Regions from separate parts of the Streptomyces chartreusis genome, predicted to be linked through region 1. Evidence: riboswitches for the same ligand, from Rfam matches in the RefSeq annotation. Region 1 holds a riboswitch; each other region holds the start of a gene.
What was found. Region 1 has a riboswitch for cyclic di-AMP ahead of CP983_RS38085 (C40 family peptidase). Riboswitches for the same ligand answer to the same signal wherever they lie in the genome.
Positions count from the first base shown of each region.

Region 2: linked by a shared signal. The riboswitch ahead of CP983_RS16880 (C40 family peptidase) and the one ahead of CP983_RS38085 (C40 family peptidase) in region 1 are both predicted to bind cyclic di-AMP.
Region 3: linked by a shared signal. The riboswitch ahead of CP983_RS37230 (C40 family peptidase) and the one ahead of CP983_RS38085 (C40 family peptidase) in region 1 are both predicted to bind cyclic di-AMP.
Region 4: linked by a shared signal. The riboswitch ahead of CP983_RS11370 (M23 family metallopeptidase) and the one ahead of CP983_RS38085 (C40 family peptidase) in region 1 are both predicted to bind cyclic di-AMP.

Region 1 is NZ_CP023689.1:8,592,425-8,594,613, forward strand. Features, by position in the region: gene CP983_RS38085 (C40 family peptidase) at 1-1,085, opposite strand, end outside; cyclic di-AMP (ydaO/yuaA leader) riboswitch at 1,094-1,267, opposite strand; gene CP983_RS38090 (NAD-dependent epimerase/dehydratase family protein) at 1,410-2,189, opposite strand, start outside.
Region 2 is NZ_CP023689.1:3,994,377-3,996,565, reverse strand. Features, by position in the region: gene CP983_RS16880 (C40 family peptidase) at 176-1,354, opposite strand; cyclic di-AMP (ydaO/yuaA leader) riboswitch at 1,363-1,532, opposite strand; gene pcrA (DNA helicase PcrA) at 1,887-2,189, shown strand, end outside.
Region 3 is NZ_CP023689.1:8,400,617-8,402,805, forward strand. Features, by position in the region: gene CP983_RS37225 (LysE family translocator) at 1-524, shown strand, start outside; gene CP983_RS37230 (C40 family peptidase) at 578-1,051, opposite strand; cyclic di-AMP (ydaO/yuaA leader) riboswitch at 1,055-1,187, opposite strand; gene CP983_RS37235 (hypothetical protein) at 1,607-1,915, opposite strand; gene CP983_RS37240 (ATP-dependent Clp protease proteolytic subunit) at 1,923-2,189, opposite strand, start outside.
Region 4 is NZ_CP023689.1:2,733,532-2,735,720, forward strand. Features, by position in the region: gene CP983_RS11365 (GntR family transcriptional regulator) at 1-325, opposite strand, end outside; gene CP983_RS11370 (M23 family metallopeptidase) at 514-1,299, opposite strand; cyclic di-AMP (ydaO/yuaA leader) riboswitch at 1,312-1,477, opposite strand; gene CP983_RS11375 (M16 family metallopeptidase) at 1,691-2,189, opposite strand, start outside.

The sequences.
Region 1 (2,189 bases):
GGCGCGGCCGTGGTGACGGTGCCGAGGTACGGGTCCGTGACGGTGGCCGGTGTCGCGGCCGTGGTCAGGGTGCCGAGATAGGGGTCCGTGATGGTGGTCGTCAGGGGGTCGGTCGTCTGGGCTGCCAGTGCGGTCGCCGGCTGGGCCGTGGCGCCGGGCGGGACGGTGGTGAGGTCGGCGGCCGACTGCGCTTGCAGGGCCTGCCAGCGGTCGTCCGCGGAGGGCTGGGCCTGCGTGTTGCCCCACGTGTCGGAGGGCAGCGCCGCGATCGCCGCCGGGGCCGCGCTCTGTCCCGTGGTGTACCCGGACAGCAGCTCGCGGGCCCGGTCGAGCTTGCGCCGGTTCTGCTCCTTGGTCGTCCGCAGCGAGTCCCGCGTCTGCGGATCGGCCGCGGAGTCGACGCCCGGGACGGCTGCGGAGGCCGAGCCGGTCCCCGCCGGCAGGGCGAGGGCGGCCGGCATGACCTGGGTGGCCTGGAGATCCGCCGGAGTCGAGGGCACGGCCGGCAGAGCGGCGACGGGACCGGCGGTCAGCTCGGCGAGCGGAGCCGCCCCGGTGCCGCGACCGGACGTCAACTCCCTGGCCGGCGCGGCCGGCAGGGCCAGCGGTGCTCGACCTGTCGACTCACGTGCCGGGGAGAGGTCCTGCATCGCACGCGCGAGCCTGCGTTCGACGGGACGGTCCGGCGTCCGGTCGCGGGGCAGGGCGGCCGGCACGGTCGGACCGAGCCTTGCGCGCGCCATGTCGAACCACTGCCGGCTGACGTTGTCGAGCGCGGGGTCGCTGCGATTGCCCTCGCTCGCCCGGATCCCGCCGTTCCCCGGCCCGGGGCCCCGCTTGCGCGGCCCGGTCGACGCGGCGCGGGTGGCGTTGAAGGTTCCCGAGTCGGACTCGGCCCGGTCGTACAGGGAGGTGATCCGGCGGCTGACTTCCTCACGGCTGGGTGCCTCGTCCGAGGACGAGGGAGCGGCGCCCGCCGTCTGGCCGAGCAGCGCCACCGAGGTGAGGGCCGCCGACGCGAGTGCGGAGTTGCGCATGCCGGGCAGGCTGAGAGCCCCCGGCCGCGCGGTGCCTTCCGGCGCCATGGGCGACGTACTCCTTCCGTACTCCGCCTACCGAGTTAGCTGACGGGTTCGGGCGGTCGGTCCGGAAGGTGTGCCCTACGGCCTGTGCCCCGAAGGGCAGTCGGCCGATTCACCCCAAGTTCGGTTGGGTCCCCGGCTCCGGTGAACCTCTTTGAGCGCACCGGACTCGGCGGAGGCCGCGCGTCCCGGCGGGGTTCGCCGGAGGTCGTCGTGCGGCCTGATCCGTAACCTAGCCAACTTGTGCGCCTCCCGTGAAGGTTGAGGCGTTAAATGTCCGATACGTATTTGTGACCTGCGACGCTTATGAGGGAGCGGCGGCCCGGTTCACTTCGCGGTGCGTCGGCGCCGCCACGCTTCGTAGTGATCCAGCACCGTCTGCTCGATCGGGCGGTAGGTGATGCCCAGTTCGTTCACGCTGCGGCTGTTGTCGACGCGGAACCGGATGCCGAGGTGTTTTCGGATGTAATCCTGCGTCAGGCCGAAGGCGGGGCCGAGGATCCGTACCGGCCAGTGCGGGAGCGCGGTGCGCGGCAGCCGGACGTCGCGGGGGTGGCGGGTCCGCAGGATGCGGGACATCTCGTGGAACGACGTCATGGTCTCGGCGGCGACGATGTAGCGGCCCTCGGCGTCCGGGTTCTCGGCGGCCGCGATGTGCGCGTCGGCCACGTCACGCACGTCCGCCGTGGTGAAGCTGAAGTCCGGGGCGCCGTAGAAGAAGTAGCCCTGGAACAGCTCCTGGAGCAGGAACAGGCTGCCCGACTCGGAAGCCGGTGTCAGGGAAGGGCCCAGGATCAGGCCGGGGTTGACCGACACCAGGCGCCAGCGGGCCTGGGCCGACTCCGCGTCCCGGGCGGCGCGCTCCGCGAGCGTCTTGGCGTAGTGGTACGGGTTGTTCTCCACCGTGCTGGTGGTGTTGAAGTACCGCTCCGAGAGAACCCCGTCGTCCATCTTCAGGACGTCCGCGTAGTCGCCGAAGATCGTGCCCACGGTGGAGGTGAGCACGAGCCGCTCGACCGTGGGCGTCCGCTCGACGGCCGCCAGCACATTGCGGGTGCCGAGCAGGGCCGGATCCACCATCTCCCGGCGGCCGTCCTTGATCTTCTC
Region 2 (2,189 bases), 4.6 Mb from region 1:
TGGTGGGGCGGGGACGTGCCGGGGGGTGTCCGTCCTCGGTCGGGCGGTTGGCCTGACTTAGGAGGGTGCTGTTTCTTGACGCCCGCCGCTGCGGGCGGACACCCCCCGGCACGTCCCCTCACCGCCGTGGGCGACTGCGGGTACCGCGTGCGTGCCGGGGAAGCGTCCGTTCCTGTCAGGCCGGGCGGACCACGCTGTGGATCGACGACTCTCCGTCGTAGTAGATCGACTCCTCGCGGACGTACGCGCCGGGCTTGGGGGCGTGGATCATCATGCCGTTGCCGATGTAGATGCCCACGTGGGTGACGTCGTCGTAGAAGAAGACCAGGTCGCCGGGCTGGGCGCTGGAGAGGGGGACCGTGGTGCCGGCGTTGACCTGGTCGTAGGTGACGCGGGGGATGTCGACGCCGGCGGCCTTCCAGGCGGCCTGGGTGAGGCCGGAGCAGTCGTAGGAGTCGGGGCCGGTGGCGCCCCAGACGTACGGCTTGCCGATCTGGGAGCGGGCAAAGGCCAGGGTCTTCTCGGCCTTGGTGGCGTACGAGGAGTCCGACGAGTTCGAGGAGTCCGAGGTGCCCGAGTCGGCGGGCGGCTGGGTGCTCTCCTGCTGCTGGGCGGCGGCTGCCGCCTCCTGGCGTTGGCGCTCGGCCGCCGCCTGCTGGCGGGCCAGCTCCGCGGCCTTGCGGGCGGCCTCCTCCTGCTTGCGCTTCTCGATCGCGGCGAGGCGGGCCTTCTCCTCGGCCGTCAGCTTCGAGAGGAGCTCGCGCGCGTCGGAGAGCTTCTGCTGGACGGTGGCCTTGGCCGACTTGAGGTCGTTCTGCGAGTCGGTGAGCGTCTCGAGGCTCTGGGTGGCCTCCCGGCGCTTCTCCATCGTCTCGGACTGCTGGGTGAAGTAGTCGTCGACCGACTCCTTCTGACGGCCGGTCATACGGTCCATCAGCTGGGTCTGGTCGAAGTAGTCCTGCGGGTTGTCCGCCAGGAGGAAGGTCGCCGTGTCGGGGGCCGCGGCGCCGGTGCGGTACTGGGCGGCTGCGTTGCGGCCGAGTTCCTCGCGGGCTTCGTTGAGCTTCTGGGTGCGCTTGGCGACGTCGTCGAGGAGGGTGTCGACGCGCTTGCGCTGCTTCGTGGTCTTGTCCTTGGCCGAGTTGTACTTCTCGGTTGCCGACTCCGCTTGGCGGTAGAGGTCGTCGACCTTCTTCTCGACCTCTTCGAGGCTGGGCTTGTCGTCCGTCGACGGGCTGGCGTTGGCCGTCTGGGACAGCAGGGCCACGGACGTGAGGGCTGCCGTGGCGAGGGCAGGGGTGCGTATGCCTGCTACGCGCGTACCGGCGGGACGCGACTTGCGGTGCGACGCCAAGGGAGGCGACTCCTTCCATATTCCGCCTACCGAGTTAGCTGTCGGGTTCGGGCGGGTGGTTCGGAAGGGTTGCCCTACGGCCGGTCCCCGCGAGGGAAGTCGGGCCGATTCACCCCAAGTTCGGTGGGTCCCCGGCTCCGGTCGCCGTGAGGCGTGCCGGACTCGGCGGAGGCCGTGCGGCCCGGCGTCGTTCGCCGGTGGGGGTCGTACGGCCTGCCCGGCACGGTAGCCAACTCGTGTGGCCCCTGTGAAGGTTGATGTTCGATATGCCCGATACATTTTCGTGACCTTGGTCCCAAACGTAGCGGGCGGTGATTGGTTCGGGGGTGCGTGCGGGGTTTTGGGGGTGGGGGGTGTGTGTGGGTTGATTTGGGCGTGTTGGTGGTTGTCTGGGGTGGTCGGTTGCGGGTTGTGGTGGGGTCGTTGCTGGGGGTGAGGGAGGAAGTGGGGGCTGATTGTCGGGGGTTCGAGGGCGGGGATGTCTCGAGGGTGGGGGCGGGCTGTCAGTGGGGCGGCCTAGACTCGGAGAGCGATGAGCAGCCTCTTTGACGACAGCTTCCTGGCGGACCTCCAGGCCCCTCGGGCCCACGGGGAAGAGCACCCGCCGCCGCCCGAGGACGACCACGCTCCGGAACCGGTTCCGGACGATCTGTTCGGTGGGAAGTTCGACGTGCCACCGGACCGGGACGGCCACTACCGCGACGGCGCCCCGCGGCCGGTCATCGACGCCGCGGCGCTGCTGGAGGGGCTGAACGACAACCAGCGTGCCGCCGTCGTCCACTCCGGCACCCCGCTGCTCATCGTGGCCGGCGCCGGGTCCGGCAAGACGCGTGTG
Region 3 (2,189 bases), 190 kb from region 1:
TCGTCTCCCGCCGGGCCGGCATCGCCTGTGCGCTCGGGATCGGCGCGGGGCTGCTGGTGCACGTGACGATGGCGGTCGTCGGCGTGGCGGCGGTCCTGGCCGCCGTACCGGCGCTGTTCCGCGCGCTCCAGCTGGTCGGCGGCGTCTATGTGCTGTACCTGGGCGTGCAGACCCTGCGGCAGCGGCCCACCGAAGTCGTTGACACGCGCGAGGAGTCCACCGCGCGGCCACTGCGACAGGGCTTCGTGACCAACGCCCTCAACCCGAAGGCGTCCCTCACGTTCCTCAGCGTGCTGCCGCAGTTCGTGCCCGCGGGCGCTCCGGCCCTGCCCCGGACACTGCTGCTGGCCATGATCGTGCTGGCCATCGCCCTGGTGTGGTTCCAGGTGGTCGCCCTGCTGGTGGACCGGCTCGGCAGATGGCTGCGCCGGCCGCGCGCCGCACGTGCGGTCACGGTCGCCACCGGCGCCGCACTGACGGCCTTCGGCGCGGCCCTGCTCGCGGGGCCGCTGCTCGCCCTGTGAGGCCCCGAGGGCGGTGACGGCGCGTCAGGGTGCCGCCACCGCCCCCGGGCAGGTCACTTGACCCGGCCGTACCAGACGCTCCTGGTCCAGATCTTCTGAAGCTTGACCACGTCCCCGGTCTTCGGGGAGTGCCAGATCTTTCCCTTCCCGGCGTAGATGCCGACGTGGTAGACGTACGACCCCGAGTGGAAGAACACCAGGTCCCCGGCCTTGCGGTTCTTGGCCGAGATGTGGCGGGTCTTGTTGTACTGCTGGGCAGCCGTGCGGGGCAGCTTCTTGCCCGCCTTCTTGAACGAATACAGCGTGAGCCCCGAGCAGTCGAACCGGTTCGGGCCCGTGGCGCCCCACCGGTACGGGGAGCCCTTCTTGGAGGCCGCGACCTGAAGTGCCTTCGACGCCGGCGTGGCTGCCTCGGCCTCGGACGTGAAGCCGGGTGCCACTATCGAGCCGCCCACTGCGGCGATGGTGAGAGCCGAAGCCGTACCGGCCCGGACCATGAGCGACGGGACACGATTGAGCGCAGTCATGCGCAACCCTTCGTCAGCCGCCTGAGAAGGATGACCTGTCGGATTCGGGCTGGCGAAGTTGCCCGGCCGCGTTGCCGCGGCTTCACCCCAAGGGTTGCTCGGATCGAACGAACGTCCGCTCCGGCGACCCGTCTTGCTCGGGTCCTCCACTCCTGCCGATCCACTCCTGTCGACCGGTCATCCGGGCGGCGGCAGGACTCGGCGTCCGCCCGGACCGCCCCGCCGCTGTGGCGGGGGCTTGTCGTCAGACAGGGATCTTGACGCACGGATGAGCGAAATACCCAACGGAATCGGGGGTTTGTGGTGTTACTCACCACTCACCCGTTCGGGTGGGTGACCCCCCGTTCGGGTGAGTGTCCAGGCACCCGAGGAGTCCCGGACCAGGGGCGGAGCGCGTGATTCCGTCTGCCGGTCATGCCTGTTGCGCAACCCTGACGGCCGCACGGAAGGAGGGCCGACTACGCCGAAAGGGGGTACGCCGTTCGGTCCGTTTCAACTCCGTTCCGGACGCCTCGGCAGTGGGCCGGGGCGCCCGGAATCCGGCTGTAGGGGTCGTCAACTGTCGGAGCGCGGGGGCACCGTGACGCGAGCCGTGCGGCGCTCGCCGTCCAGCACGCGCAACGCACGCGCCAGCGTGGGAGCGTGCAGCTCCGTCTCACCGCGCTGGTGCATCAGCGCCAGCGCGTCCCGCAGCTCGGTCGCCCTGCTCACGAGCGCCTGGGCGGCCCGCAGCCCGCGATAGGTGTCGCCGTGGTGCGCAGGGTTGATCCGGCCGAGCAGGTCCACGACGTCCAGATAACGGTCGATCAACTCGCCCTCCGCCCGCGTCAACGCGGGCAGCGGCGGCAATTCGGGTGGCAGCACCGGCCGGTCACCGCCCCGTGGGCGGAGCGAGCGTCTCCTTGCGGCTGGGGATGATCCGGTCCACCAGTCCGTACTCCAGCGCCTCTTGGGCGGTGAGGATCTTGTCCCGTTCGATGTCCTCGGCCACCTGCTCGCGGGTGCGTCCGGTGTGCCGGGCGAGCATCTCCTCCAGCCGGGCCCGCACCCGCGTCAGCTCGGCGGCCTGGATCGCCAGATCGCTGGCCTGCCCCTCGACCGGCTCGGTCAGCGCCGGCTGATGGATCACCACCCGCGC
Region 4 (2,189 bases), 5.9 Mb from region 1:
TGACCAGGCCGCGCAGGACCTTCAGATGGGCCTCGGTGCGCCGCTGGGCGGCCCGGGAGGCGCCCAGGGGTTCCAGCAGGCCGCGCATCTCCAGCAGGTCGGCGGCCTCCTGCTCGGTCGGTTCGGCGACGCACGCGCCCGCGTGGCGCCGGGTCACCACGAAGCCCTCCGCCTCCAGGGTGCGCAGGGCCTCGCGCACGGGGACACGGGAGACGCCGTAGCGGCGGGCGAGCAGTTCCTCGGTGAGCCGGCTGCCGCGCTCGTAGACACCGGCGACGATGTCGTCCCGGATCGCCGTGCACACCGAGTGCGCCGGAATACGCATGACCGACCTCCGCCTTAATCCCCGTGAAACGTCGACGAATGACGTGTTCTCGAGGACTCTATTGCAATCGGCCGGAATTTCCGACGGCGAGCCGGAATCCATGGATATTTTTTGGTCAGCGTAACGTCCGGAAACAACGAAAGCCCCGGCTCGGGGAGCCGGGGCTTCGAGGGTGCGCGGCGGTGGCGTCAGACGTTCACGCCGTGCCCGCGCAGATAGGCGACGGGGTCGATGTCGGAGCCGTACTCCGGCGTCGTGCGGGCCTCGAAGTGCAGGTGCGGCCCGGTGACGTTGCCGGTGGCGCCGGACAGGCCTATCTGCTGGCCGGGGGTGACGGTCTGGCCGACCGAGACGCCGATGGACGACAGGTGGCCGTACTGCGTGTACGTGCCGTCGTTCATCTTGATCACGATGTTGTTGCCGTACGCCCCGCCCCAGCCGGCCTCGACGACGGTGCCGGAGCCGACCGCGTGGACGGAGGTGCCGCTGGCGGCGTGGAAGTCGACGCCGGTGTGGCTGCCGGAGGACCAGACGGCGCCGCCGGACTTGTAGCCGGTGGAGACGTACGAGCCGGCGATCGGGGAGACGTACGACAGCAGGCGCTTGCGCTCGGCCTCGCGGGCGGCGCGTTCCTTGGCCTCACGCTCCGCCTTCGCCTTCGCGGCCGCCTTCTCGCGGGCGGCCTCCTGAGCGGCCTTCTTCGCGGCGGCGGCCTCCGCGGCGGCCCGCTCCTGGGCGATGGCCTGGGCGTCGATCTGGGCCGCGATGGAGTTCTCGACGGAGATGACGGGTATGAGGCCGGTCTGCTCCGCGGCGGGCTCGGCGGCGAGCGCGGGGGCGGCCAGAGTGCCGACGACTCCGGTGGCGGTGAGCGCGGCGACTCCGGCCGCGCGGGCGGTGGTGCGCTCGAACCGGCCGGGCCTACGGTGCTTCCCGGTGGGGCGGTTCTTCCCCGTGGCGCAGGTGAACGCCATGAAGTGGCTGGTCCTTTCCTTCCCTCTCGCCTACCGGGTTAGCTGACGGGTTCGGAGCAGGAAGGTCTCCTACGGGCCCCCTCGCGACTCGCGCGGGCGTCCGATTCACCCCAGGGACTACGGGTGGGTCCCCGGCTCCCCAGGCTCGCGCCTTACGGGGACTCGGCGATGGCTGTCCGGTGCCGCGGGCGCGGCGCACTGCCTGACGGACAGCCCGGAAGACGCTAAACGCGGCGTCTTTCAATCCCCAAACGGATCGCGGCTTTTGTAGCGCATCCCACAGACCAGACAGGCAACCTCTCCCTCAATTCGGGCATAAGGGGGCCCTGGTGACTCAAGGGTCACCAGGGCCTCTGCACGCGCGTGGCGCCGGACGGCGCGAGCCCGTCCTCTACTCGGCCGCCACGACCTTGACTTCGCCGATGCCGAGGGCCTCGACGGGCTCCCGGATCTCGGCCGCGTCGCCGACGAGGATCGTCACCAGACGGTCCACCGGGAAGGCACTCACGGCCGCCGCGGTGGCCTCGACCGTGCCGGTCGCGGCCAGCTGCTGGTACAGCGTCGCCTGGTAGTCGTCGGGCAGGTGCTGCTCGACCTGGTCGGCCAGCGTGTTCGCCACGGACGCCGCGGTCTCGTACTTCAGCGGCGCCACCCCGACGAGGTTCTGCACGGCGAAGTCCCGCTCGGCGTCGGTGAGCCCCTCGGCCGCGACACCCCGCAGGACCTTCCAGAGGTCGTCCAGGGCCGGACCGGTGTTCGGGGTGTCGACGGAGCCGCTGATGGCGAGCATCGCCGCGCCCGTGCCCTCCGGGGCGGAGCGCAGGACCTGACCGAAGGCCCGCACACCGTAGGTGTAGCCCTTCTCCTCGCGCAGGACCTTGTCCAGGCGT